DNA from 3 places in the Comamonas sp. DB36 genome. Region 3 is predicted to be linked to each of the others. Evidence: predicted binding sites of a transcription regulator. Region 3 holds the regulator's gene; each other region holds the start of a gene.
The links. Region 3 encodes FNR, which switches genes on or off when oxygen is low (the NO sensors DNR and NnrR bind a similar motif). Its sites were predicted from a motif close to TTGATNNNNATCAA; they were not measured.
Positions count from the first base shown of each region.

Region 1 (9,565 bases), 1.5 Mb from region 3:
TCGCCGACCTGACGGCGCGCGAGCAATCGGGTGACGTCGTCGGCTTTGAAAACCGCAGGCTTTATGCAAGTGCCTATATCTGCGTGATGCGCGAAGGCCATCCCCTGGCCCATGTACCGCTGACGCTCGACAACTACTGCGCGGCGCGCCACATGCTGGTGAGCTTTTCCGGGCGCTCCTTCGGCTTCATCGACGAATCGCTGGCCGCGCTGGGCCGCAAGCGCCAGGTGGTGCTCACGGTCAACCAGTTCTTCACCGCCGGCCGGGTGGTGGTTGAATCCGACCTGCTGACCATCCTGCCGCGCCACTTCGTTCCCGTGACCGGAATGGCCGGATCGCTGGCGCTTCGCGAACTGCCGTTCAGCGTGCCGCCCGTGCATGTCGAAGCGCTGTGGCGCCACCGCGGCCCGCAGGCCAGCGCCGGCGACTGGCTGCTCAAGGCGCTGTTCCGCGCCGCCCAGACCACTTTTCCGCTTGCGCCTTGAATCCACCGCGGCCGAAACGGCAGCGGTTTTGGTGCAGGCCTCACCGGGCTGCACCATGTTGGCTGATCACTCCCCGTTTTGGTTCGCGTCCACCAGCCTGGCGGCGACGAATTCGGCAAACGCCGCTGCCGCCACCGGCAGCACGCGCTCGCGCAGCGCGACCAGCACCAGCCTGCCGCTGGGCAGGCCGCGCTCGGCGATGGGGATGGCAACCGCGCCCGCCGCAGGCCCGGCGCCGATCTCGATCTGGAAGCTCACGCCGCCGGCGGCACGCGCATAGCCGCGCATCATTTCATACGAGTTGGACACCAGCGGCGGATGCGGCTGGGCAGAGGATTGCTCGAACAGGTCCTCGAGCACGCTGCGGCCTGAAAGGCTGCTGTCCGGCACCGCAATCGGATAGTCCATGCAGTCCTTGAGGCGCACGCTTTCGCGCCCGGCCAGCGGATGGTCGGGCGCCACCATCGCGCAGGTGCGCTGGCGCGCCTGGGCCAGCACCGTGAGGCCGCGCAGATCGGGCGGGTTGAAGATCAGGCCCAGGTCCGCCTCGAAGTCGGTGACGGCATCGACGGCGCGCTGCCGGTCGAGCACCTTGACGTCAAAGGCAATGCCGGGGCGCAGCGTCTGGAAGGCATGGATGGCCTGGGGCAGGAAAGCGGGCGCCAGCGCCTGGCTCGCGGCCAGCGTGACCTGGCCGCGGCGCATGCCTTCCAGGTCTTCGATCTGCGAGCGCACCTGCTCGAGATCGGCCTGGCGCCGGCGCGCATAGCCCAGGAACAGCTCGCCGGCGGCCGTGAGGCGCACGCCGCGCGGCAGCCGCTCGAACAGCGGCGTTCCGAGTTCGGCTTCGACGTCCTGCACACGGCGATTGACGGCCGACGACGCGACATGCAGCTTCTCGGCGGCCGCGCGGATCGAGCCGCAGCGGGCGACGGTGTCTATGTAATGGAGAAAGCGCAGGTGTTGCATGGCTTCCCCATCGCAAGACCGATGCCAGAACGGCAGCGCATGGCGCGCAAAAAAGCCTCGGTCGAGAGCGCTCAATGGCATGGCGCTTGCGTGCCGCCAGGGCCATCCCGTTCCATGAAAGAGCACAGAACATGCACCACGTCGACGTCATCCGCATTCCCAGCAGCAGCCCTGGCGACATCTCGGGCCTGGAGGCGCTGATCGCCTGCGGCCAGGTGGCCGCGCACGACATCGTCGCGGTCATGGGCAAGACCGAAGGCAACGGCTGCGTCAACGATTACACGCGCGAGTTCGCCACCCGCATGCTTGCGGCCTGCCTGGGCCGGCATCTGGACCTGGCGCCCGAGGCCGTGGAAAAGCGCGTGGCCTTTGTCATGTCGGGCGGCACCGAAGGCGTGCTGTCGCCGCACCACACGGTGTTCGCACGCCGGCCGGCGCAGGGCGCGCCCCTGGCCGGCGCCAAGCGGCTGACGCTGGGCATTGCGTTCACGCGCGACTTCCTGCCCGAGGAAATCGGCCGCCGCGCGCAGATCGAGGAGACCGCCGCCGCCGTGCGCCAGGCCATGCGCGACGCGGGCATTGCGTCGACCGAAGACCTGCATTTCGTGCAGGTGAAATGCCCGCTGCTGACGTCGGCCAAGATCGCCGCGGCGCGCGCGCGCGGCTGCGAGCCGGTCACGGCCGACACCTATGAATCCATGGGCTACTCGCGCGGCGCCTCGGCCCTGGGCATTGCCCTGGCCACCGGGGAAGCGGACCTGCAGGCGCTGACCGACGAGGCAGTGCTGCATGACTGGCGCCTGAGCTCGGGCGTGGCCTCGGCCTCGGCCGGAATCGAGGTCGAGCACAACGTCGTGATTGCCCTGGGCATGAGCGCCCAGGCGACCAGCGATCTGGTCATTGCGCATGACGTGATGGCCGACGCCATCGATGCGCCGGCCGTGCGGCGCACGCTGCAAGCGCTGGGCCTGCACGGTGATCAGGACCGGGAGCGCATCGTCAATGTCTTTTGCAAGGCCGAAGCCAGCCCCGACGGCCTGGTGCGCGGCATGCGCCACACCATGCTGGGCGACTCGGACATCAACTCTACGCGCCACGCGCGCGCCGTCACCGGCGCCGTCGTCGCCTCGGTGGTCGGCCACGGCATGGTCTACGTCTCCGGCGGCGCCGAGCACCAGGGCCCGGCCGGCGGCGGCCCGGTCGCCGTGATCGCGCGCACCTGAAACCGCACCAGGGAGAACCGACATGAAAGAACAGCACATCCTGGCCTACGTCCAGGCCGCGGCGCCGACGCTGGGTCTGGAGCTCGACGCGCAGCGCGCGGCCGCGGTCGCCCAGCACTTCGGCCGCACGCTGGCCATGGCGCGGCTGCTCGAGCAGGCGCCGCTCGCGCCCGAGCTGGAGCTCGCCGAAATCTACCGCGCGGCGCCGTTTCCCGGCGCGCAGGAGAGCGCATGAACACCTCAGAGATACTGCAGGCCATTGCCAGCGGCGAGCGCAGCGCGCGCGAGGTCTGCGAACAAGCGCTGGCCCATATCGAGGCCGGCGACGGCGCCATCAACGCGTTCACCGCCACCACCGCGCGGCGCGCGCGCGCCGAGGCCGATGCCGTCGATGCGCGCCGCGCGCGCGGCGAAGCCCTGCCGCCGCTCGCCGGCCTGCCCTATGCCGTGAAGAACCTGTTTGACGTCGCGGGCCTCACGACCCTGGCGGGCTCCAGGATCAACCGCGAACTGCCCGCGGCCCATGAAGATGCGCTGCTGGTGCAGCGCCTGCAGGCGGCCGGCGCGGTGCTGATCGGCGCGCTCAACATGGACGAGTACGCCTACGGCTTCACCACCGAGAACACGCATTACGGCGCGACGCGCAATCCGCACGACCGCACGCGCATTGCGGGCGGCTCGTCGGGCGGCTCGGGCGCGGCGGTCGCCGCGCGCCAGGTGCCGCTGACGCTGGGCTCGGACACCAACGGCTCGATCCGCGTGCCGGCTTCGCTGTGCGGGGCGTGGGGGCTCAAGCCCACGTTCGGGCGGCTGTCGCGCCGCGGCACCTATCCGTTCGTGCACAGCCTCGACCATCTGGGCCCGATAGCGGACAGCGTGCAAGGCCTGGCCCTGGCCTATGACGCCATGCAGGGCCCCGACCCGCTGGACCCGGGCTGCCATGCGCTGCGCGTACAGGCCGCAATGCCGGACCTGCAGCAAGGCACGGGCGGACTGCGCATAGGCGTGCTTGGCGGCTACTTCCGCGAGCACGCCAGCGCCCCGGCGCGCGCCGCCGTGGATCTTGCCGCGCGCACGCTGGGCGCGCGCGACGAAGTGCTGTGGCCAGACGCCGCGCTGGCGCGCGCCGCGGCCTTCATCGTCACCGCCAGCGAAGGCGCGAGCCTGCACCTGCCGGATCTGCGCCGGCGGCCGCAGGACTTCGAGCCGCTGTCGGTGGAGCGCTTCATTTCCGGCCTGCTGCAGCCCGCCGACTGGTATCTGCGCGCGCAGCGCTTTCGGCGCGCCTACCGCGATCAGGTGAACGCGCTGTTCCAGCACTGGGATCTGCTGCTTGCGCCGGCGACGCCGATCAGCGCGCCCGCGGTGGGGACGGAATGGATAGAGATCAATGGCGTGTCCCACCCCTGCCGCCCGGCCATGGGCCTGCTGACCCAGCCCATCTCGTTTGCCGGCTGCCCGGTGGTGGCCGCGCCGCTGTGGCCCGAAGCAACGGGCGGCATGCCGATAGGCGTGCAGCTCATTGCCGCCCCCTGGAACGAAGCGCTGTGCCTGCGCGCCGCGCGCGCCCTGGAACAAGCGGGCACGGCCCGCATGAAGCAATGATGGAAACAATGCAGATCAACCTTCCCGAAGTCCTGGCCGAAGTGACGGCCGCGTTCGCGCGCTACGAGCGCGCGCTCACCGCCAACGACGTCGCCGTGCTCGACGAGCTGTTCTGGCGCAGCCCGCACACGCTGCGCTATGGCGCGACCGAGAACCTCTACGGTTACGACGCCATTGCGGGCTTCCGCGCGGCGCGGCCCGCGGCCGGCCTGGAGCGCGCGCTGCTGCGCACCGTCATAACGACCTATGGCCAGGACTGCGCCACGGCCAACGTCGAGTTCCGCCGCTGTGGCAGCGACCGCACGGGCCGCCAGAGCCAGACCTGGCTGCGCACGCCCGCAGGCTGGCGCGTGGTGGCCGCGCATGTGAGCCTGCTTGCGCCGCCACCCGCGTGAGCGCCGGCCATCGGCGCGGCAAGGGCCGGTTGGCGCGTTTGTTGGTACCCTGGCGATGTTCAGCGAGCAATCCTGAAAATTCCTGCCCACGACGCCGCAATGAAAATCCAACTGCTTTCCGACCTGCACCTCGAAGCCCACCCCCATTTCCAACCCGAACCCGCGGCCGGCGCCGATGTGCTGGTGCTTGCCGGCGACATCGGCTCCTACCAGGAGGGCGGGCTGCTGAGCGACCAGGACTTCGGGCTGGCGCGCTTTTCGCCACTGCCGCAGTACGCGGCCTGGCCCTGCCCCGTGATCTTCGTTCCCGGCAACCATGAATACGACAACCAGGACTTCGATGCCGCCCATGCGCGCCTGCGCGCCACCTGCGAGCGCCTGGGAATGATCTGGCTGGAGCGCGAGACCGCGGTGCTGGACGGCGTGCGCTTTGTCGGCACCACGCTGTGGACCGACTACGACGCGATTGCGCTGCAGGACGCCAAGGTGCAGTCGGGCGACCTGGGCGCGCTGCTGCGGCTGCGCGACAAGGCGTTTCGCGCCGCCAACTTCTACCTGCGCAAGACCGGCGGCACGCGCCACGGCGAAGCGTTTCTCGCCGAGCCCATGCGCGAGCAGGCGCTGCTGTGCCAGCAGTGGCTGCAGGCCGCGCTGGCCCGGCCGTTCGACGGCCCCACGGTGGCCGTGACCCACTTCGCGCCCAGCCTGCGCAGCGCCGACCCGCGCTACGGGCTGGTGCCGGGCACGGCGGGTTTCTGCAACGCGCTCGATGACTGGTTTGCCTACGCCCCGCTGTGGCTGCACGGCCATCTGCACGCGCCCAGCGACTACACCGTGCGCGGCGAGCGCGCCGACGGCACGCCCTGGCAATGCCGGGTCGTCGCCAATCCGCTGGGCTATGCGCGCAAGGGCGAGCAGGACTTTTTCCGGCCCAGCGCATGCGTGGAACTATGATGGGTCACCGCTTGCATTCCAGCCCTGCGGTTCTCCGGCAGCGGCCTGCAAAAACATGACTTAAATCAAGGCGCGCAATTTCTGCTGGGATTAATCTGGTTTCTGAACATCAGGAGAACACCATGAAAATATTGCTTGCTGTCGACGGCAGCGAATACACCCAGAAAATGCTGAACTACCTGGCCTCGCACGCCGAGTTGTTGGCGCGTACCCATGAGTACACGGCCGTGACGGTGCAGGCCGCCTTGCCGCCGCGCGCGCGCAGCGCGCTGAGCAAGGATGTGATCGACGAGTACTACCAGGAAGAGTTCAACAAGGTGCTGGCACCCGTGACCGAATTCCTGGCCAAGCACGGCGTCAACGCCACCGGCGTGGGCAAGATCGGCCCCGCCGGCGAATGCATCGCCAAGCTGGCCGAAGACGGCCAGTTCGACCTGCTGGTCATGGGCACCCACGGCCATGGCGCGCTGGGCAAGCTGGTGATGGGCTCGGTCAGCACCCAGGTGCTGGCCCACAGCACGGTTCCCGTGCTGCTGGTGCGCTGAGCGACACCTTGATTTCCCGGCCTGGACCCAGGCCTGGAACCGAAGGCCGCGGACATGTCCGCGGCCTTTTTTCATTGCCGGGCCGCCGCCCGATGCCCATGGGACAATCCCAGGCATGTCTTCTGCCATTGCCGTCATCGACTTTGAAACCACCGGGATGACGCCCGGCCAGGGCGCACGCGCCACCGAAGTGGCCATCGTGCTGCTGGAAGCGGGCCAGGTCGTAGACCGCTTCCAGAGCCTGATGCGCACCGGCGTCCACATCCCATCGTTCATCACCCAGCTCACGGGCATCAGCAATGCCATGGTGGCGACGGCGCCCGCAGCCGAGGAAGTGATGCGCGACGCCGCGCGCTTTGTCGGTGCCGCGCCCATGGTGGCGCACAACGCGGCTTTCGACCGCAAGTTCTGGGAAGCCGAGCTCGCGCATGCGGGCCTGCCCGCGCCCCATGCCTTTGCCTGCACGGTGCTGCTGTCGCGCCGGCTCTACCCCGAGGCCACCAGCCACAAGCTGGGCAATATCGTCGACCACCTGGGCCTGCCGCGCGCCGGACGCGCCCACCGCGCGCTGGCCGATGCAGAAATGGCGGCCAGCCTGCTGGCGCGCATGCAGCAGGACCTGCGCCAGCGCTGGGGCATTGCCCAGACCGGCCACGGTGTGCTGTCCGAGCTGCAGCGCTGCCCCAAGGCACAGATGGCGCGCATGCTCGCGCAACAGGCGGCGAAGTTCCCGCTGCGCAGCGGCGAGCTCTTCGGCCGCGATGCCGGCCTTCTTCCCCAGGACACAACGGTGCATCAGGCTCAGCCCATAATAGGCCCATCCTTTCCGTGATCGCTGCCCGTGAACTCGCCTCTACCCCACTCCGCCGTAGCCCTGCCGCCGCAATTTTCCTCGCATGAATTCCGCAAGGCGCTGGGCCAGTTTGCAACCGGCGTGACCATCGTGACTGCGCTCAACGCCCAGGGCCAGCCCGTGGGCGTGACCGTGAGCTCGTTCAACTCGGTGTCGCTGCATCCGCCGCTGGTGCTGTGGAGCATGGCCAACAGCGCGGCTTCGCTGCCGGTGTTCATGGCCTGCACGCACTATGCGGTGCATGTGCTGGGCGCGGAGCAGAAGGCATTGGCAATGCAGTTCGCGACCAAGGACATAGACCGTTGGGCCGGCGTCGTTCACCAGCCCGGCCTGAGCGGCGCCCCGCTGCTCGACGGCGCGGTCGCGGCCTTCGAGTGCTTCAACCGCAGCCGCTACCAGGAAGGCGACCACGTGATCTTCGTGGGCGAAGTCGAGCATTGCAGCCACCGCAATGACGCGGCGCCGCTGATCTATCACGATGGGCGCATGCGGTAGGCGGCCTAGACAGCGGTTGCGAGAAAATCGATACCGTTCGCCCTGAGCTTGTCAGGGCGTTGCAGGGCGGAATCTGCCTGCCCCACGGCAGCATTGCGTATTGCGTGAGGTCCGGCGTTCACCCTTCGACAGGCTCAGGGCGAACGGTTGGGAGCGTGGGGGCGATACGAGCCGCCGCCGGGCCGCCCCAAGGCGGCGAGGGCCCCCTTGGGGGGCAGTGACCCACACGCAGTGGGGGAGCGTGGGGGCTCTATTTCGCTTCCGGCAGCTCGATCTTGACTTCCAGCACTTCGAGGTTGTCCTGGCGTTCGAGGTGGACCTTGATGTCGTTGGGGTGGATGGTTACGTACTTGGAAATCACCGCCATCAGCTCGCGCTGCAGCTCGGGCAGGTAATCGTGCTGGCTGCGGCCGCCGCCAACGCGCTCGTGCGCCAGGATGATCTGCAGACGCTCCTTCGCGACCGAAGCCGACTTCTTTTTTTCGCCCAGCAGAAAAGACAGCATCGACATAGATCACTTCCCTCCGAAGATGCGTTTGAAGAAACCCGGTTTCTGGGCCGAGATGAAGCGCATGGGCTTTTCCTCGCCCAGGAAGCGGTCGATCACATCCTTGTAGGCTTCGGACACATCGGTATTGGCCATATGCACCGCCGGAATGCCCTGGTTGGACGCCTGCAGCACGGTTTCGGACTCGGGAATCACGCCGATCAGTTCGATGCGCAGGATGTCCTGTATGTCTTCCAGCGACAGCATCTGGCCGTCTTCGACGCGGTTCGGGTTGTAGCGCGTGATCAGCAGGTGCTCCTTGATCGCTTCGCCGCCCTCGATCGCGCGCTTGGTCTTGGAGCTGAGCATTCCCAGGATGCGGTCGGAATCGCGCACCGACGAGACTTCGGGGTTGGTCACGACCAGCGCTTCGTCGGCGAAGTGCATGGCCATCAGCGCACCGCTCTCGATGCCGGCGGGCGAGTCGCAGACGATGTACTCGAAGCCCATCTCGCCCAGATCCTTGAGGATCTTCTCGACGCCGTCTTGGCTCAGCGCATCCTTGTCGCGCGTCTGTGAAGCCGCGAGCACGAACAGGTTGTCGCATTGCTTGTCCTTGATCAGCGCCTGGTTCAGGTTGGCTTCGCCCTGGATCACATTGATCAGGTCGTACACCACGCGGCGTTCGCAGCCCATGATCAGATCGAGGTTGCGCAGGCCGACGTCGAAGTCGATGACGGCGGTCTTGTGGCCCCGAAGGGCGAGGCCGGAGGCAAAGCTGGCGCTGGTGGTGGTCTTGCCCACTCCACCCTTGCCTGAGGTCACGACGACGATTTTGGCCATGTTTGCACTATTCCTTAAAAGACGGGCTCGATTGCTGGGAGATAACGCTCCGACAACGCTGACACATTACAAAGGCTCGACGATGATCTTCTCGCCGTCGAGACGGACCTGGGCCGGCTTGCCCACGATTTCGGGTGGCAGCTCGGTATCGGTGGTGCGGTACATGCCCGCGATCGACAGCAGCTGGGGTTCCATGCAGGTGCTGAAAATGCGCGCCGCGGTGTTGCCGCGCGCACCCGCGATGGCGCGCCCGCGCAGCGGCGCATAGACATGCACATTGCCGTCGGCAATCACTTCGGCACCATAGCTGACCACGGCCAGGACCACCAGATCGGTTCCCCGGGCATAGACCTGCTGGCCCGAGCGCAGGGGCTTGTCGATCACCATCGCATCGGCCTGGGGCGCGGGCACTTCGCGTATCACTTCGACTTCGCGAATCACTTCCTGCACTTCGACCGGCGCCGGGCGCGCGGTCTGCGCGTCGGGCACCAGGCTCAGGCCGGCGGCGACGGCGTCACGGGTCTGGGCTTCGCTGCCGCCGCGCACCGCCACGGGTTGCGTGTGGTGCGAGCGCAGCAGCGCGAGCAGCGCGGGAAAGTCGATCGCCTGCTCGGCTTCCCTGACCTGGGCCAGGTCGATCAGGACCGGGTCGTTGTCGAAGAAGTCGGGGTCGTCGGCCAGACGCTGCGCGAGATCGGCCGCGACCAGCTG
Region 1 is NZ_CP196631.1:96,123-105,687, reverse strand. It holds gene ACSVDO_RS00490 (LysR family transcriptional regulator) at 1-485, shown strand, start outside; gene ACSVDO_RS00485 (LysR family transcriptional regulator) at 552-1,454, opposite strand; gene atzD (cyanuric acid amidohydrolase) at 1,586-2,677, shown strand; gene ACSVDO_RS00475 (DUF4089 domain-containing protein) at 2,700-2,912, shown strand; gene ACSVDO_RS00470 (AtzE family amidohydrolase) at 2,909-4,282, shown strand; gene hpxZ (oxalurate catabolism protein HpxZ) at 4,291-4,677, shown strand; gene ACSVDO_RS00460 (metallophosphoesterase) at 4,777-5,631, shown strand; gene ACSVDO_RS00455 (universal stress protein) at 5,754-6,176, shown strand; gene ACSVDO_RS00450 (3'-5' exonuclease) at 6,292-7,008, shown strand; gene ACSVDO_RS00445 (flavin reductase family protein) at 7,018-7,524, shown strand; gene minE (cell division topological specificity factor MinE) at 7,775-8,035, opposite strand; gene minD (septum site-determining protein MinD) at 8,039-8,854, opposite strand; gene minC (septum site-determining protein MinC) at 8,921-9,565, opposite strand, start outside.
Region 1: a site for FNR is predicted at 5,687-5,700, ahead of ACSVDO_RS00455 (universal stress protein). Genes of this name have one in related genera too.

Region 2 (9,565 bases), 1.4 Mb from region 3:
ACTCATGGGAGGACGTTTTTCACTAGCCACAAGCACCTCCATCATTGATGGGTAGATTGATGGGTAAAACAGAAAAGCCCCGCCTATTTCTAGGCGGGGCTTGCTTTTTTGGCGGAGAGGGCGGGATTCGAACCCGCGGTGGGGATAAACCCACACACGCTTTCCAGGCGTGCGACTTAAGCCACTCATCCACCTCTCCGAAGACCGCAATTGTAGCGCCAGTTTTGCCGTCCGAAAGCGAACTGTGCAAATTTAGCGAAATTAGTTGCGCGTGCCGCCGACCTGCACCATCTTCATGGCGGAAGTGATCAGGCTGGAAACTTCGGTCATGTTGCTGGGAACGATCAGCGTGGTCTGGGCGTCGGCCGCGACCTTGCCGTAGGCTTCGACCGCGCTCTGGGCGACTTTCAGCTGCACGGCCTGCTCGCCGCCGGGCTGGCGGATCGCTTCGGCAATGCGCTCGAGCGCGGTGGCGGTGGCGTCGGCCACGGTGGTGATGGCTGCGGCCTCGCCCTGGGCGTTGTTGATCGCTGCCTGCTTTTCACCTTCGGAGCGCGCAATCGAGGCTTCGCGTTCGCCGGTGGCAATGTTGATCTGCTCCTGGCGCCGGCCTTCGGAGGCGGCGATCAGCGCGCGCTTTTCACGCTCGGCGGTGATCTGGGCCTGCATGGAGCGCAGGATTTCGGCCGGCGGCGTCAGATCCTTGATTTCATAGCGCAGCACCTTGACGCCCCAGTTGAGCGCGGCCTCGTCAATCGCCGAGACCACCTGGGCGTTGATCATGTCGCGTTCCTCGAACGTCTTGTCGAGTTCGAGCTTGCCGATCACGCTGCGCAGCGACGTCTGGGCCAGCTGGGTCACGGCCATGATGTAGTTCGACGAGCCGTAGCTGGCGCGCATCGGGTCGGTGACCTGGAAGTACAGGATGCCGTCGACCTGCAGCTGCGTGTTGTCGCGCGTGATGCAGACCTGGCTGGGAACGTCGAGCGGAATTTCCTTGAGGCTGTGCTTGTAGGCCACGCGGTCGACGAACGGCACCAGGAAGTTCAGCCCCGGAGTGAGCGTGCCCGCGTATTTGCCCAGGCGCTCCTTGACCCAGGCATTCTGCTGGGGTACGACCTTGATGGAACGTGCAATGAAGATGGCCGCGATGACCAGAAGAATGATGGCAACTTCCATGGTGTCTCCCTCCCCGATGGGGCGTGATTGAAATTCGCTGACAAAGAAAATCTGCGGGCCTGGGCGGCGAAGTGCCGCCAGCGCCCGCGGTGGCTCACAGCTTGTCGACCAGCAGGCGATTGCCTATGACTTCGGCCACGCGGTGCGTGCCGGGCGTCGGTGCATTGCCGGGACGCAGCACCACGGTCCACTGCGCGCCGCGGTAGCGCACCTGCGCCGTGCCGTCGGCGGCCCAGTTCTCGACCTGGACCGATTCACCGATGTCGAGATTCATGCTGCGATCGCTTTCAGCGGGCTGCATGCGCGCCTGGCGCCGGCGCAGCAGATAGCAGGCAATGACCGCCGCCGTGCCGACCAGGGCGGCGCAGACGATCTGCCCAGTTTCGGATGCGCCCAGGTGGGCGGCGATGGCACCGGCCACCGCACCGATGGCCAGCATCAGCAAATAAAAGCTGCCCGTGAGCAGCTCGGCAGCGACCAAAGCGCCCGCAACCAGCCACCACACTGTAAAACTTGCCATGTAGCCTGCTCCTGTGTAATTCAATGTTTGTAGTTCACCACAGTTATGGGGTGATAAGGTCCTGCTTTCACAGGCGCAATAAGGATATTCCTTACACTCGCGCCTGTTTCGATTTTTTAAGCCCGACACAACGGAGGCTGTGCATGAAATTCCGCTTTCCCATCATCATCATAGATGAAGACTATCGCTCTGAGAATACCTCAGGCCTGGGCATTCGTGCCCTGGCGCAGGCCATTGAGACTGAAGGCTTCGAAGTGCTGGGCGTGACCAGTTACGGCGACCTGACGCAATTCGCCCAGCAGCAAAGTCGGGCGAGCGCTTTCATTCTCTCGATCGACGACGAAGAGTTCACGCTGGGCTCGGGACTGGACCCGATCGTGCTGAGCCTGCGCAAGTTCATCGAGGAGGTGCGCCGCAAGAACGCCGATGTGCCTATTTATGTGCACGGCGAGACCAAGACCAGCCGCCACCTGCCCAACGACATCCTGCGCGAGCTGCATGGCTTCATCCACATGTTCGAGGACACCCCCGAATTTGTCGCCAAGCACATCATCCGCGAAGCCAAGAATTACCTCGAGAGCGTGCAGCCGCCGTTCTTCAAGGCGCTGCTCGACTACGCCGAAGACGGCTCGTACAGCTGGCACTGCCCCGGGCACTCCGGCGGCGTGGCCTTCCTCAAGAGCCCCGTGGGCCAGATGTACCACCAGTTCTACGGCGAGAACATGCTGCGCGCCGACGTCTGCAATGCAGTCGAGGAACTGGGCCAGCTGCTGGACCACAACGGCGCCATCGGCGCCAGCGAACGCAATGCGGCGCGCATCTTCAACGCCGACCACTGCTTCTTCGTGACCAACGGTACGTCCACTTCGAACAAGATCGTCTGGCACCATACCGTGGCCTCGGGCGACGTGGTCGTGGTCGACCGCAACTGCCACAAGTCGGTGCTGCACGCAATCATCATGACGGGCGCCATTCCGGTGTTCCTCAAGCCCACGCGCAACCATTTCGGCATCATCGGACCTATCCCGCAAAGCGAGTTCACGCCCGAGACCATCCAGGCCAAGATCGCCGCCAACCCGCTGCTGCAGGGCGTGGACGCCAAGGCCGTGAAGCCGCGCGTGCTGACGCTCACGCAGTCGACCTATGACGGCGTGCTCTACAACACCGAAACCATCAAGAGCATGGTCGACGGCTATGTGGAGAACCTGCACTTCGACGAAGCCTGGTTGCCGCACGCGGCCTTCCACCCCTTCTATGGCAGCTACCACGCCATGGGCAAGAAGCGCGCGCGCCCCAAGCATTCGGTGGTCTATGCGACGCAGTCCATCCACAAGCTGCTGGCCGGCATCAGCCAGGCCTCGCATGTGCTGGTGCAGGACTCGCAGACGCAAAAGCTCGACCGCCATCTGTTCAACGAGGCGTACCTGATGCACACCTCGACCAGCCCGCAGTACAGCATCATTGCGAGCTGCGACGTGGCCGCGGCGATGATGGAGCCGCCCGCGGGCACGGCACTGGTCGAGGAAAGCCTGGCCGAAGCGCTGGACTTCCGCCGCGCGATGCGCAAGGTCGAGGAAGAGTTCGGCAAGAACGACTGGTGGTTCACGGTCTGGGGCCCGGACGACATCATCGAGGAAGGCCTGGGCACGGCCGAAGACTGGATCTTCCGCGCCAAAGCCAAGGCCAAGGGCAAGAAGGCTTCGGCCAAATGGCATGGCTTCGGCGATCTGGCCGACGGCTTCAACATGCTCGACCCCATCAAGTCGACCATCGTCACGCCCGGCCTGAACCTGGACGGCGCTTTCGACAAGACCGGCATTCCCGCGTCCATTGTCACCAAGTACCTGGCCGAGCATGGCGTGGTGGTCGAGAAGACCGGCCTGTACTCGTTCTTCATCATGTTCACCATCGGCATCACCAAGGGCCGCTGGAACACCATGCTCACGGCCTTGCAGCAATTCAAGGACGATTACGAGAAGAACCAGCCGATGTACCGCATCCTGCCCGAGTTCTGCCAGCAGCACCGGCAGTACGAGCGCATGGGTCTGCGCGACCTGTGCCAGCATGTGCACCAGATGTACGCCAAGTACGACATCGCGCGCCTCACGACCGAGATGTACCTCTCGGATCTGACGCCGTCGATGAAGCCTTCGGACGCCTACGCGCATATCGCCCAGCGCCGCACGGAACGCGTGGAAATCGACCGCCTCGAAGGCCGCACCACGGTCGGCCTGGTCACGCCCTACCCGCCCGGCATTCCGCTGCTCATTCCCGGCGAAGTCTTCAACAAGAAGATCGTCGACTATCTGCTGTTCGCGCGCGAGTTCGCGAAGATGTGCCCCGGCTTTGAAACCGACATCCACGGCCTGGTCGAGGAAGAAGACGAGGCCGGCGTGGTGCGCTACTACGCCGACTGCGTGGCCGAGGCGCCCAAGATCGCGGCCAAGCCTGCAGCGCCAGCGCGCGCCAAGGCGCCCGCCAAGACTGCGGTGAAGACCGCGGCCAAGCCTGCCTCCGCACCGGCCAAGGCAGCGGCAAAGGCCTCGGCCGCAGCCAAGGCGCCCGTGAAGGCCGCAGCCAAGCCTGCGGCCAAGGCACCGGCAAAGACAGCCGCCAAGACAGCGGCAAAAACGCCTGCCAAGGCCGCGGTGAAAACCGTGACCCAGGAAGAAGTCGCGACCATGACCGAAGACCGGACCACGGCCAAGCGCACGGCGCGCGCCACGGCCACGCCGGGCAAGGGCAAGAAGACACTGGTGCAGGTGGGCGCCGACGAGTTCAGCCGCAAAATCTGACCTCCCGCCCTTCGCGGCCCTGAGCGGCGGGCGCCGGATGGCCGGCCCCCAGCTTGCCCCATCGCTGCGGGGCGGCCCGTGGTGCCGCGTGCCGGACCACGCCCGTTGCGAGACTGGGAATGGACGCCAGACGCTTGATGACCTTCCGATCTTCTCCCTTGCCCGCCTGGACCTGGCGGCTGGCGGCGCTTTGCTGGGCAGCCGCCATGGCCTGGGGCTGCCTGCAGGAGGCCAGCGGCGCCGCGCCTGGCTGGTGGCGGCTGCCGCATATCGACAAGCTCGCGCATGCGGGCATGCATGCCCTTCTTGCCTGGCTGCTGTGGCGTGGCGCGCGCCGTGCCAGCCTGGGCGGCGCCGTGGGCGTCGTGCTGCTGTGCGCAGCCTACGGACTGGCCATCGAATGGAGTCAATGGCAGTTCACGCTGACGCGCAGCGCCGAGGCCCTGGACGCGGTTGCCAACACGCTGGGCGCAATGCTGGGCGTGACGCTGGGCCTGCGGCGCGCGCGCCTGGTTTCGCCCCCTTAATGCAGCCTTAATCTGCGCCCGGCATCATTCGGGGTTTTGCAAAAAACCCAATAAAATCAATAGCTTACGTCATTGACGCAGATCAATGGCGAGCTTGCCGCATGAAATGAGAATCCCTCGAAAGCAATCGAGGAATTCTCAACATGGCAGACAGAAATGGGGCCACGCCAACGCCGGCCCCGCCCCACAGCAAACGCACTTTCCTGCAGGAACTGGTCGCACTGGCCACGACCTTTGGCCTGGCCGCGGGCAGCCCGCCCGCAGCCGCGCAAGCACCCGGTCAGCCGGCACGCCGGCCCGGCGCGCAAGGCAAACGCTACGGCATGCTGGTCGACATGCGCAAGTGCATAGGCTGCCAGGCCTGCACCGTGAGCTGCTCGATGGAGAACCTGCCGCCCATAGGCCAGTTCCGCACCACGGTGCTGCAGTATGAAGTCAGCGCCCCGGGCATGGCCGCACCCGCCATGGTCAGCCTGCCGCGGCTGTGCAACCACTGCGACAACCCACCCTGCGTGCCGGTATGCCCGGTGCAGGCCACGTTCCAGCGCACCGACGGCATCGTGCTGGTCGACAACGAACGCTGCGTGGGCTGCGGCTACTGCGTGCAGGCCTGTCCCTATGACGCGCGCTTCATCAACCACGAAACGCAGACCGCGGACAAGTGCACGTTCTGCGAGCACCGGCTCGAGGCCGGGCTGCTGCCGGCCTGCGTCGAAAGCTGCGTGGGCGGCGCGCGCGTGATCGGCGACCTGAACCAGGCCGACAGCGAAATCAACCAGCGCATGGCAGCCAGCAAGGAGCAGATCAAGGTGCTCAAGCCCGGCCTCAAGACCGCGCCCCATGTGTTCTACATCGGCCTGCCCGATGCCTTTGTCGACGGCGTCGACGGCCAATCCAGCGTGCGCCTGCTCGCCGATCCCCACTGACGAGGTAGCACATTCATGCAGATCATTGAATTGTTGACCCCGGCCTATGAAGCCGCCTGGCTGCCCTGGGCCGTGCAGTATTTCTTCCTGGTGGGCATTGCCACCGGCGCCGCGCTGCTGGCGGTTTGGGGCGCCTGGTCGCGCGCGCACCTGCCGGCCGCCAAGGCCTTGCCGCTGTCGATGCTGGTGCTGGCCATCACGGCCCTGGCCGCGCCCGTCTCGCTGCTGGCCGACCTGCACCAGCCCGCGCGCTTCTGGCATTTCTACGCCCACTTCACGCCCTGGTCATGGATGTCCCTGGGCGCGCTGCTGCTGCCGCCGTTCGTCGCGCTGTCGCTCGCGATGTGCGCGGCCTGGTGGCTGGGTCGCACCGGCTGGATGCGCGCACTGGGCGCGGCGCTGCTGTTGTCGGCGCTGAGCATCGTGGTCTACACGGGCGCTGAAATCAGCGTGGTCAAGGCCAGGCCGCTGTGGAACAACCCCTGGGTGCCGGTGAACCTGGCGCTCACGGCCTGGCTGGCGGCCGTGGGCGCGCTGCTGGTCGCGAGCTGCTGGCTGCCCGCGGGCCGCGATGCCCAGGTGCGCGCCTGGCTCGCGCGGCTGGGCCTGGGCCTGAGCGCGGCGCTGCTGGCCGTGGCCTGCATCTGGGCGGCAACAGGACTGGCTTTCGACACGCCCTCGTTTCATGCCGCCGCCCGCCTCTATGCGGACTTCCCGGTCTGGCGCGCGAGCCTGTGGCTGTCGGTGCTGCTGGGTGCCGCGGTGCTGCTGCTGTGGTGCCAGCCGCGGCGCTGGGCAGCGTCTACGGCGCGCACCCTGGCGCTGGGCCTGACGGTCGCGGCCGCGGCCTGGGGCTTTCGCTGGGCACTGTTCATGGGCGTGCAAGGCGTGCCCAAGTACGGCGCCGGGCTTTACGTCTACCGCATGCCGCTGGGCGGCGACGGCCTGATGGGCATGCTGGGCGTCTTCGGCCTGTGCCTGGCGCTGGCCACGCTCGCGCTGTGGGCGCTGGAGCGCTTTCCCGCGCGCGCCACTCCTGCCGCTTCTGCCGCGAACTGATACCTCACAAGATTTCCCATGAACGACAAGCATTCCCCCTCTTCCACACCCGAAACCACTCCGGACGCGCAGCGCCGCACGCTGCTGCGCACGGGCCTGGCCGCGGGCGGCATGGCTGCCTTTGCGGCCGGCTATGGCGAAACCCTGGTCAAGGCCGGCAAGGGCCTGATCACCGGCAGCTCGGGCGTGGCCACGGCCAGCGCCACGCGCGGCAATTCGCTGCTGCCCGAATTTCGCATCGACCCGGCCACGGGTCTGCTGCAGACGCAGCCCGGCCAGACCGTGAGCCCTTCGAGCTGCCTGGGCTGCTGGACCCAATGCGGGGTGCGGGTGCGCGTGGACACGGCCCACAACCAGATCCTGCGCGTTGCCGGCAACCCCTACCACCCGCTGGCCACGACCCGCCCTGCGCCCATGGAAACGCCGGTGCGCGAAGTCTATGCCCAGCTCGGCGGCGACAATGGCCTCGAAGGCCGGGCCAGCGCCTGCGCGCGCGGCTCGGCCATGCTCGAACACCAGAAGAGCCCGCACCGCGTGCTCGCTCCGCTCAAGCGCGTGGGCCCGCGCGGCGGCGGCCAGTGGCAGACGATTTCATTCGAGCAGCTGATCACGGAAATCTGCGAAGGCGGTGACCTGTTCGGCGAAGGCGCGGTCGAAGGTTTGCGCGCGATACGCGACACCGAAACCTTGATCGATGCCGACAACCCCGAATACGGTCCCAGGTCCAACCAGCTGCTGTTCACCGACGCCAGCAACGAAGGCCGCACGCCGCTGATACGCCGCTTCGCCCAGCAGTCGTTCGGCACCGTCAACTTCAGCAACCACGGCGCCTACTGCGGCCAGAGCTACCGCGTGGGCACGGGCGCGGCGCTGGGTGATCTGTCGGGCATGCCGCACGGCAAGCCCGACTGGACGAACTCGCGCTTCGGCCTGTTCATAGGCGCGGCGCCAGCCCAGTCCGGCAACCCTTTCCAGCGCCAGGGGCGCGAACTGGCCGAAGCGCGTTCGCGGCCCGAGAACACCTACCGCTACGTCGTGGTGTCGCCGCTGCTGCCGTCTTCATCGAGCCAGGCGAGCGGCGACAACAACCGCTGGCTGGCCGTCAAGCCCGGCTCCGATCTGGCGCTGGCCATGGGCATGATCCGCTGGATGCTCGACAACGGGCGCTATGACGAACGTTTTCTCAGCCAGCCCGGCCCGGCGGCTATGCGCAGCGCCGGCGAGGCGGCGTGGAGCAATGCCACGCACCTGCTGATCCACGCTCCCGACCACCCGCGCCACGGCCATTTCCTGCGCGGCGCCGACCTGGGCTGGGCGCTGCCCGCGCCCGCGGAAGGCAGCGAGACGGCAGAAGATGTCTATGTGGTGCAGCTGGCCGACGGCAGCCTGGCGCCCCACACCACGGATCAGCCCGCGCAGCTGTGGGTGGAGCGCGGCATCGCGCCCGCGGCCACGCCCGCAGCTCCGGCGCCTGCCGAACTGCCGGTGCGCAGCGCGCTGTTCGCGCTGCGCGAGGAAGCGCGGCGCATGACGCTGGCGCAATACGCGGCCGAATGCGGCGTGCCCGCGGCCGAGATCGAAGCCCTGGCGCGCGAGTTCACCAGCCACGGCAAGCAGGCCGTGGCCAACGCCCATGGCGGCACCATGAACGGCGCGGGCTTCTACACCGCCTATGCGATTGCCATGCTCAACCATCTGGTCGGCAACCTCAACGTCAAGGGCGGCTGGGTGCTGGACGCCGGGCCGTTCGGCCCGTTTGGCCCGGGCCCGCGGTACAACTTCGCGCAGTTCGCGGGCAAGGTCACGCCCAAGGGCGTGGCGCTGTCGCGCACGCGCTTTCCATATGAGCGCAGCAGCGAGTTCGCGCGCAAGAAGGCCGCGGGCGAGAACCCCTATCCGGCGCGCGCGCCCTGGTACCCCGCACCCGGCGGCATGAGCAGCGAAATGCTGGCCGGCGGCCTGCTCGGCTATCCGTATCGCGCCAAGGCCTGGATCAACCACATGAGCAACCCGGTGTACGGGGTCTGCGGTTTCGAGAACGCGCTGGCCGCCCAGCTCAGGGACCCGAAGAAGCTGCCGCTGTTCATTTCGGTCGACCCGTTCATCAACGAAACCTCGGCGCTGGCCGACTACATCGTGCCCGATACCATCACCTATGAAAGCTGGGGCGTGGGCGCGCCCTGGGCCGATGTGGTGGCCAAGTCGAGCACCGTGCGCTGGCCGGTGGTCACGCCCGCCGTGGCGCGCACCGCCGAAGGCAGTCCCGTCAATCTCGAAAGCCTGCTGTTCGCGATCGCCAGGACGCTGGCCCTGCCGGGCTTCGGCCCCGGCGGCATGTCGACCAAGGACGGCCAGCCCGTCGATCTCGAATGCGCCGAGGACTTCTACCTGCGCGGCATCGCCAACATCGCCTGGCAGGCGGGCCAGCCCGTGGCCGAAGCTTCGGACGACGATATCGCGATCACCGGCCTGGACGCGCTGATGCCGCTGATCACCCCGCGCCTGGCACCCGAGGAAGTGCGGCGCGTGGCCATGGTCCTGACGCGCGGCGGGCGTTTC
Region 2 is NZ_CP196631.1:2,992,901-3,002,465, forward strand. It holds gene ACSVDO_RS13940 (hypothetical protein) at 1-6, opposite strand, end outside; tRNA gene ACSVDO_RS13945 (tRNA-Ser) at 110-199, opposite strand; gene ACSVDO_RS13950 (SPFH domain-containing protein) at 262-1,179, opposite strand; gene ACSVDO_RS13955 (NfeD family protein) at 1,274-1,699, opposite strand; gene ACSVDO_RS13960 (Orn/Lys/Arg family decarboxylase) at 1,843-4,494, shown strand; gene ACSVDO_RS13965 (VanZ family protein) at 4,653-5,021, shown strand; gene dsrO (sulfate reduction electron transfer complex DsrMKJOP subunit DsrO) at 5,165-5,947, shown strand; gene nrfD (NrfD/PsrC family molybdoenzyme membrane anchor subunit) at 5,963-7,006, shown strand; gene ACSVDO_RS13980 (tetrathionate reductase subunit A) at 7,025-9,565, shown strand, end outside.
Region 2: a site for FNR is predicted at 5,094-5,107, ahead of dsrO (sulfate reduction electron transfer complex DsrMKJOP subunit DsrO). Genes of this name have one in related genera too.

Region 3 (9,565 bases):
CAGCCTGCCCCTGGGTTATACCCAGAGCAAGGAATACGCCGAACTCGAATGGCCCATCGATCTGTTGATCCTGGTCACCTGGGTCAGCTACGCGATCGTGTTCTTCGGCACCATAGGCATCCGCAAGGTCAAGCACATCTATGTGGCCAACTGGTTCTTCGGTGCCTACATCATTGCGATCGCGCTGCTGCACATCTTCAACAACATCGCCATTCCCGCGAGCTGGATGAAGAGCTACTCGGCCTATGCGGGCGTGCAGGACGCGATGATCCAGTGGTGGTACGGCCACAACGCCGTGGGCTTCCTGCTCACCGCCGGCTTCCTGGGCATGATGTACTACTTCATCCCCAAGCAGGCCGGTCGTCCGGTCTACAGCTACCGCCTGTCCATCGTCCACTTCTGGGCGCTGATCTTCACCTACATGTGGGCCGGCCCGCATCACCTGCACTACACGGCGCTGCCCGACTGGACGCAATCCGTGGGCATGGTGTTCTCCATCATCCTGCTGGCACCGAGCTGGGGCGGCATGATCAACGGCGTGATGACGCTGTCGGGCGCCTGGCACAAGCTGCGCGATGACCCCATCCTGCGCTTCCTTATCGTGGCGCTGTCGTTCTACGGCATGTCGACCTTCGAAGGCCCGATGATGGCGATCAAGACCGTGAATGCGCTGTCGCATTACACCGACTGGACCATTGGCCACGTGCACTCGGGTGCGCTTGGCTGGGTCGGTCTGATCACCATGGGTTCGCTCTACTACCTGATCCCGCGCCTGTTCGGCAAGGACAAGATGTATTCCGTGCCCGCGATCGAGCTGCACTTCTGGATGGCGACCATTGGCATCGTGCTGTACATCGCCGCGATGTGGATTGCCGGCGTGATGCAGGGCCTGATGTGGCGTGCGGTCAACCCTGACGGTACGCTGACCTACACCTTCGTCGAGAGCGTGAAGGCGACCTATCCGTTCTACGTGATCCGCGTGGTCGGTGGTCTGCTGTACCTGGGCGGCATGCTGGTCATGGCCTGGAACACCTGGAAGACGGTCATCAACGGTCGTTCGGTCAAGGTCGCCATTCCCGCAGTGAACCAGGCCCACGCCTGAGTTCTAGGAGCCTCACATGTCTGATCAAAACAAAAAATCGAGCGGATTCACCCACGAGAAGGTGGAAACCAGCAACTTCTGGATGATCGTGCTGACCTTGCTGGTCGTGGCCGTCGGCGGTCTGGCCGAAATCGTGCCGCTGTTCTACCAGAAGTCGACCACCGAAGCCGTGCAGGGCGTCAAGCCCTACACCGCGGTGCAACTGGTGGGCCGCGACATCTACCAGCGCGAAGGCTGCTACAACTGCCACTCGCAGATGATCCGCCCCTTCTATGCCGAAACGCTGCGCTATGGCCACTACTCGGTCGCCGGCGAGTTCGTCTATGACCACCCATTCCAATGGGGTTCCAAGCGCACCGGTCCCGACCTGCACCGCGTGGGCGGCAAGTACAGCGATGAATGGCATCGCATCCACTTGACCAATCCCCGCGACGTGGTGCCCGAGTCGAACATGCCCGCCTACGCCTGGCTGGCCAAGACACCTGCGGACCATGAGTCGATAGCCACGCACATGACGGCGCTGCGCCGCGTGGGCGTGCCCTACACGGACGACGAGATCAAGGCCGCGACCGACGAGGTCAAGGGCAAGACGGAAATGGAAGCCGTCATCGCCTACCTGCAGGTTCTTGGCACGGCACTGAAGTAAGAGGAAAGCACCATGGACATCATCACCACCATGCGCATCGTGGTCACGCTGGCGTCTTTTGCCTTCTTCGTGGGCATCTGGTGGTGGGCTTACGCCCGCCGCAACCAGGCCCGCTTCGACGAGGCTGCGCAGTTGCCCTTTGAACAGGACTGAAGAGTCCTGTCCGCATAACGAGAACAACCCATGAGCGATTTCGTAAACAATTTCTGGTCGATCTTCGTGATCGTGCTGACACTGGGCGGCATACTTTTTTGCGCGCTGCTGCTGCTTTTCACGGCGCGCAAGAAAGTCATGTCCACCGGGGACAACACCACGGGCCACGTCTGGGACGGCGACCTGCGCGAACTGAACAACCCCTTGCCACGCTGGTGGGTGTGGCTGTTCGTCATCACCGTGATCTTCGGCATCGTCTATCTCGTGGCCTATCCGGGCCTGGGATCGATGTCGGGCAAGCTGGGCTGGTCGCAGGTCGGCGCCTACGAGGCCGAAATGGCCAAGGCCAAGGCGCAGATCGAGCCGCTTTATGCGCGCTTCGCGACGATGACGCACGAGGAGCGTGCCGAAGACCCGCAGGCCATGGCCATAGGCGAGCGCCTGTTCATGAACAACTGCTCGCAATGCCACGGCTCGGACGCGGCGGGCGGCAAGAGCTTTCCCAACCTGACCGACGGCGACTGGCTGTATGGCGGCGATCCCGAAACCATCAAGACCACCATCACCGAAGGCCGTTTCGGCATCATGCCGCCGATGGCCGCGGCCGTGGGCACGCCCGAAGACGTGCGCAATCTGGCGCACTACGTGCTGAGCCTGTCGGGCAGCCCCAACGATTCGCTGCGCGCTTCGCTGGGCAAGTCCAAGTTCGCGGCCTGCGCCGCGTGCCACGGCATGGACGGCAAGGGCAACCACGCTTTGGGCGCGCCCAACCTGACCGACGATATCTGGTTGCATGGCTGGGGTGAAGCCGCGATCATCGACATCATCACCAACGGCAAGCAAAACCAGATGCCGGCGCAAAAGGCCAAGCTGACCGAAGGACAGATCGATGTGCTGACCTCCTACGTCTGGAGCCTCTCGCGCAAGCCTGCCACCGCGCGCTGATAGCGCCGACTCGGGGCGGCGCTGCCGCCCTTTTTTTTCGTCCGCACGCCGTGCAGCGCCGGCGCCCGGACCGCAACCTTGAAAGCCGCACCATGTCGCAAAATCCTGCCAACGCTCCCGCACACGATCCCCGGCCCTGGTGGAAATTCGGTTTTGTCTGGATGGTGATCGGCGGCCCGGCCGTGGTCGTGGTCGCCGGCCTGGTCACGTTCTGGATCGCTGCTGCCCATCCCGATCCGGTGATCGATCCCGACTACTACCGCCACGGCGTGGAGATCAACCAGACGCTGTCCGAGAAACCCGACCTGCGCCTTGCGCCCGCGCTGACCGGCCGCAACCACGCGGCGACGCCGGCCGAACACGTGCCCACCGACCGCTGACGCCGGTACGCGGGTTTTCCGCAGCGCCCGCAGGCGGCTTTGGCTGCAGAATGAATTTCCTGCTGCGAAAGGAGTTCCTGATGTGGGCAAAACGCTTGATGTGGATTCTCTGGCCTGCTTTCCTGGCGGCCTGTGCGATGGAAATGCTGGTGTTCGGCTTCGTCGATCCCAGTGACATCCAGTGGCAGGGCGCGGCGCTCACCTGGAGCCGCCAGACGTTCTATACGCTGTCGTTCTTTGCGTTCTGGCTGGTCATCAGCGGCGCGAGCGCCTTGACCTGTCTGCTGGGCATGGGGCCGGCCGAAGTCAACGGCTGGGAAAAAGACGCGCCACGCCTGCGCGATCCCGCACCGGCGCTGGACTGAAACGCCCGGCGCTCGCAGCCGCCGTTATTCGCAGCCGTGCTGGTTGTTGACGATGCGCTTGAGCGCATCGGTATCGAGAATGCGGATATGGCGTTGCTTGACTTCGACGATGCCTTCGTCGACGAACTTCGAGAACGTGCGGCTCACGGTTTCGAGCTTGAGGCCCAGGTAGCTGCCGATTTCCTCGCGCGTCATGCGCAGCACCAGCTCCGACGCCGAAAAACCGCGCGTGTGCAGCCGCTGCACCAGGTTCAGCACAAACGCCGCCAGGCGTTCCTCGGCGCGCATGCTGCCCAGCAGCAGCATCACGCCATGCTCGCGCACGATCTCCCGGCTCATCACCTTGTGCACGTGGTTCTGCAGCACCGTGACTTCGCGCGACAGCTGCTCGAGCTTGTCGAACGGCATCACGCAGACTTCGGCATCCTCGAGCGCGACCGCATCGCAGGTGTGGTGGTCGTTGACGATGCCGTCCAGCCCGATGATCTCCCCCGCCATCTGGAAGCCCGTGACCTGGTCGCGTCCGTCTTCGGTCGCCACGCTGGTCTTGAAGAAGCCGGTGCGTATCGCGTAGAGCGAAGAGAACGCTTCGCCGTTGTGGAACAGCAGGGCACCCCGCTTGACCTTGCGACGCACCGCGACGATGGTGTCGATGCGTTCCATCTGCTCCTCGTTCAAGCCTATGGGCAGGCACAGTTCGCGCAGATTGCAGGTGGAACAGGAGGCTTTGATCGCTTGTAGATTCATGGGAATGGGACCTCGGGGTTGGCGATGCGAGTCTGACGGGCGGCGCGGCCCCCTTTATCGCATGGAACGCCGCAGCGCGCAGCACATGGCGTCACGGCTGCTGCTGATATGCGTCAAATTGTCGCAGGCCCTGGCTGCGCAAGACTTGATCGACATCAAGGTCGCGGAGATTGGGATGCGGCAAAGTACGCCAAAGCAAGGAAAGATCCCCCATGACCGCAATCACCCCCGAGCTGTTGCAGCGTTTCGACGTGCCGGGCCCGCGCTACACCTCGTTCCCGACGGCCGACCGTTTCGTCGAAGCCTTCGGCCAGGACGACTACACCCTCGCGCTGGCGCAGCGCCGCCAGGGTGCGCCCGGTCAGGCGCGGCCGCTGTCACTGTATGTGCACATCCCGTTTTGCGCCGCGCTGTGCTACTACTGCGCCTGCAACAAGATCATCACCCGCCACCCCGAGCGTGCCCAGACCTACCTCGAGTATCTGGCGCGCGAAGTCGCGCTGCATACCGCGCACTGCGGCACGGGCCAGCCCGTGAGCCAGCTGCATCTGGGCGGGGGCACGCCGACCTTCCTCACCGACGCAGGCCTGACCGAGCTGATGGCGCTGCTGCGCCGCCACTTCGCGTTCCAGCCCGGCGGCGAGTATTCGATCGAAGTCGACCCGCGCACCGTGACGCCCGAACGCCTGGCTTTTCTTGCGCAGTTGGGCTTCAATCGGCTGAGCTTCGGTGTACAGGATTTCGACCCCCAGGTGCAGAAGGCCGTGCACCGCGAACAGCCTGCGAGCCAAGTGTTTTCGCTCGTGCAGGCGGCGCGCGAACTGGGTTTCGAATCGATCAATGTCGACTTGATCTACGGCCTGCCGTGCCAGACCCCCGAATCGTTCGAGCGCACGCTGGCCCAGGTGGGCGAACTGCGGCCCGACCGCATCGCGCTCTATGCCTACGCCCATCTGCCCGAGCGCTTCAAGCCGCAGCGGCGCATCGACAGCGCGGCGCTGCCCGGCGCGGGCGCCAAGCTGGCCATGCTCGCGCGCTCGCTCGAAAGCTTCCAGGAGGCCGGCTATGTGTACGTGGGCATGGACCATTTCGCGCTGCCCACCGACGCGCTGGCCGTCGCCAAGCGCCAGGGCCGGCTGCACCGCAATTTCCAGGGCTACAGCACCCAGCCCGACTGCGACCTGATCGCGCTGGGCGTCTCGGCCATTGGCCGGGTCGGCGCGACCTACAGCCAGAACGCGAAGACGCTCGATGAGTATTACGACCTGCTCAACCAGGGCCGGCTGCCCGTGGTGCGCGGCCTGGCGCTCAGCCGCGATGATTTGATTCGGCGCGCGGTCATCATGGCGCTGATGTGCCAGGGCGAGGTGCTCTTCGAATCGCTGGACCAGGCCTGGCTGATCGATTCGCGGCGCTACTTCGCGGCCGAGCTGGAGATGCTCGAAGACCTGCAGCAGCAGGGCATGGTGGAAATCGACGACGAAAGCCTGCGCGTCACGGCCCTGGGCTGGTATTTCGTGCGCGCAGTAGCCATGACGTTTGACCGCTATTTGCAGGCCGACAGGAACCGCGCGCGGTTTTCACGGATCATCTAGGCTTGTCTGCGGCCAGGCCCGGGCGTTCGCGTCCGACCTCGTTCCCGTTCGCGCCCAGCCTGTCGAAGCGCAACACTCCGTTCGCGCTGAGCCTTTCAAAGCGCGGCACTCCGTTCGCGCTGAGCCTGTCGAAGCGCGCTCTCCACACTTTCTTGCCTGCGTGACCAGGCGCCGGGCTTATGTTGCTTTCGCTGGTTGGGACTGCTGCCGTGATGGGCCTGATGGGCGGCCCGCATTGCCTGGCCATGTGCGCCGCGCCTTGCGCGCTGGTGACTGCGGCGCCGGCCGGCGCAGCATCCGCGAGCGTGGTCCAGGTCCATGGCCGGCGCAGCCGCCTGTGGCAGCGCAGCGCTCTTTTTCATGCGGGACGCATCGCGGGCTATGCGAGCCTGGGCGCGCTGGCCGCGGTCGCTGTCCAAGGCCTGGCCTGGCTCAACATGCGTACCACGGCCATGGGGCCGGTCTGGACTTTCATGCACCTGGCGATCATGGTCTGGGGCATTCTGATGATGGTCCAGGCGCGCCAGCCGGCCTGGATAGAGGAAGCGGGCCGCGCGCTGTGGCGGCGCGTGCAGCCCGTGGTGACGGCGCCCGGCGGCAGCCTGGCGACCGGCTATGTCTGGGCCTTGATGCCTTGCGGCCTGCTGTATTCGGCGCTGCTGGTCGCGGGCCTGAGCGGCGGGGCACTGGCCGGGGCATTGTCCATGGCCGCGTTCGCCGTCGGCAGCGGGCTGTGGCTGGTGGCCGCGCCCTGGCTCTGGGGGCAGCTGCGCGGCCGGCTCAATGGCTGGCGCGTCGATTGGGGCAGCCGCGCCGCCGGGCTGATGCTGTTTGGCGTCGCGGCCTGGGCGCTGTGGATGGACCTGGTCTACAAACCTTCGCTGTGGTGCAGGTAGCGTTGCCAGGGGCCTGAGCGGGCCTTATCCAATTTCAGTGGAGTGGGTTTTGTCCCATGTTAAAAGCGCCTGCCGAGTGGCAAGCTGTTATCGCTACCAAGGCCTGCAAAAAAGCCCAGCGGACCTGGAGAACGCATGCATGGCCTCAAGAAGTGGCGATAATGGCCGAAACAATTGGACAGTTGTGCAACCTTTTGTACTGTATCGCTTTCACCAGTGAATTCCTCTGTCCTGATCAATCCGAATGCCTTGCGTGTAGGCATGTACATCCAGCTGGAAGTCGGCTGGATGCGCCATCCCTTTCCCGTCAACAGCTTTCGCATTGTTTCCGATAGCCAGCTCCAGACCGTCAAGGCGCTGGGGCTTGAGGTTATCCGCTATTTTCCTGCGCGCAGCGAGATCGCTTCCTTCGATACAGAGACGGCGGACGATGACGACGCGGCGTCGGCCCGGGGAGAGCGGTTGGCACTGGGGAGCGAAGGCGCCGAGTCGCAGGACGCGGCGCTTGCGCAGTCGCCGCCCGCCGAGCCGGAGCTGCCCCTGCATGGGCTGCCGCCACTGTGGCAGCGTTGCGATGAGCGCTTTCGCGCCGCGGCACGCGAATACATGCAGGTGTTCAACTGCGCGGCCGCGCAGCCCGAGCAGGCTCTCGCCAAGAGCCACGGCATGGTCCAGGGCTATCTCCAGGACGTGTTGCCCACCGGTGATCTGGTGATACGCCTGCTGTCCGAAAGCTCGGGCCACCGCCAGTCCGAACACCCGGTCAACGTGACGGTGCTGTGCCTCTTGCTGGGCCGCGCGCTGGACATGAACGCGGCGGATCTGTACGAACTGGGCCTTGCGGCGCTGCTGCATGACATAGGCAAGGATTCCAAGCCGGGCGCGGCGCCGCCGCCGCGTGCGCAGTATGAGAATCATGTCGGCGATTCGGTGGCGCTGGCGATGGGCATGGGCGTGTCGAGCGACGTGCTCACGGCCATGGCCCAGCACCATGAGTTTGTCGACGGCAGCGGCTTTCCGCTGCATCTGATAGGCGAAGACCTGAGCGCTGCGGGCAAGGTGCTGTGCCTGGTCAATTCCTACGACCGCCTTTGCAACCCCGAACACGCGCAGGAAGGGCAGACGCCCCATGAAGCCCTGTCCGTGCTCTATGCCCAGCAACGCGAGCGCTTCGATCCGACCATTCTGAAAGCTTTCATCCGCATGATGGGCGTGTACCCGCCGGGCTCGGTGGTGCAGCTCGCGGACGGACGCTTCGCAATGGTCGTTTCGGTCAACAGCTCGCGTCCGCTCAAGCCGCAGGTGCTGGTCTATGACGCGCAGGTGCCGCTGGCGCAGGCGCTGCCGCTGGACCTCGAGATGTTCGAGGAAATCGGCATACGGCGCAGCCTGCGACCGGACCAACTGCCGCGCGAGGCACTGAGCTATCTTTCGCCCAGACAACGCATCTGCTACTTTTTCGAACGCGCCGTGGAGCCTTGCAGCCCGAAGGCAGCGACACCATGAGCCAGTCGTTCGAAGCCCTCTGGCATCAGACGCTCGATGCGCTGTTGGAGGCGGTCTGGCTGATCGACGAAGAAACGCTCAGCATACGTTTCGCCAATCGTGCGGCCGAGAAGCTCACGGCCTATGACCGCGAGACCATGCAGGGCATGCCCGTGCAGGCGCTTGCGGCCACGCCCCAGGATCTGTGTCTTTGGGAAGACGCGAACCAATGGCGTACCGGTTCGCAGACGCTGACCCAGGTGCTGTGCCGCGATGGCGTGCTGCGTCCGGTCGAGCAGCGCGTCGAGCGCATCGCTTTCCCCTCGGGCGGCGCGGCGGGGTGGCTGATGCTCAGCATGCTCGACCGCAGCGAGCAGGCACGCAACGAGAACGAACTCGAAGCGCTGCTGTCCGATCTGCGTGCGACGCTAGATTCGACGGCTGACGGAATGCTGGTCTGCAGCCAGGACGGCGGCATACGCGCTTTCAATCACCGGCTGGCGACCATCTGGGGGTTGCCCCGTGACATGCTGGTGGAGCGCAACGACGCGAGCATTCTCGACTACATGGCCGGCAAGGTGATTGACCGCGAAGGCTATGCGTTGCGTCTGCAGGAGCTGCACCGCCAGCCCCTGCTCGAAAGCACCGATGTGCTGGCGCTCGATGGCGGGCAGATCATCGAGCGGCGCTCCGTGCCCCAGCTCAAGCGGGGCGCGCCGATAGGACGTATCCATACCTTTCGCGACATCACGCGCGAAGTGGAAGTGCAGGCCGGGCTGGAGCTCGCGGCGCGGGTGTTCGACTGCAGCCTGGACGCGATTTTCATTGCCGACGCTGAACACCGCCTGGTGCGCGCCAACCCCGCCTGCCGGCGGCTGATGGGCGAGCGCAATTGCGCGGGGCGCAACGTGCGCGATCTTTTCGGCAGCAGCACGCCCCCCAACTGGTATGCGGCCGCGCAACAGGAGTGGAGCACCGGGGGCTTCTGGCAGGGCAACCTCTGGCTGGAGCAGGGCGCGGGCCAGCGCTGCCCCGTGCGCCTGTCATGGGTGGCACTGCGCGATGCGAGCAACGTGGTCTTCCAGACGATAGGCTTCATGCGCGATCTGACGCAGCAGCAGCAGGCCCAGCAACGCATCGAGGAGCTGGCCTTCAGCGACGCGCTCACCGGCCTGCCCAACCGTCTGAGCCTGGCAGCGCATGTGGGCGAGGCCATAGAGCGCGCCGCGGATACACACGAAGTGTTCGCCA
Region 3 is NZ_CP196631.1:1,608,783-1,618,347, forward strand. It holds gene ccoN (cytochrome-c oxidase, cbb3-type subunit I) at 1-1,102, shown strand, start outside; gene ccoO (cytochrome-c oxidase, cbb3-type subunit II) at 1,119-1,748, shown strand; gene ACSVDO_RS07655 (cbb3-type cytochrome oxidase subunit 3) at 1,761-1,901, shown strand; gene ccoP (cytochrome-c oxidase, cbb3-type subunit III) at 1,932-2,846, shown strand; gene ACSVDO_RS07665 (FixH family protein) at 2,939-3,226, shown strand; gene ACSVDO_RS07670 (hypothetical protein) at 3,307-3,591, shown strand; gene fnr (fumarate/nitrate reduction transcriptional regulator Fnr) at 3,616-4,338, opposite strand; gene hemN (oxygen-independent coproporphyrinogen III oxidase) at 4,551-5,933, shown strand; gene ACSVDO_RS07685 (sulfite exporter TauE/SafE family protein) at 6,113-6,829, shown strand; gene ACSVDO_RS07690 (cyclic di-GMP phosphodiesterase) at 7,046-8,335, shown strand; gene ACSVDO_RS07695 (putative bifunctional diguanylate cyclase/phosphodiesterase) at 8,332-9,565, shown strand, end outside.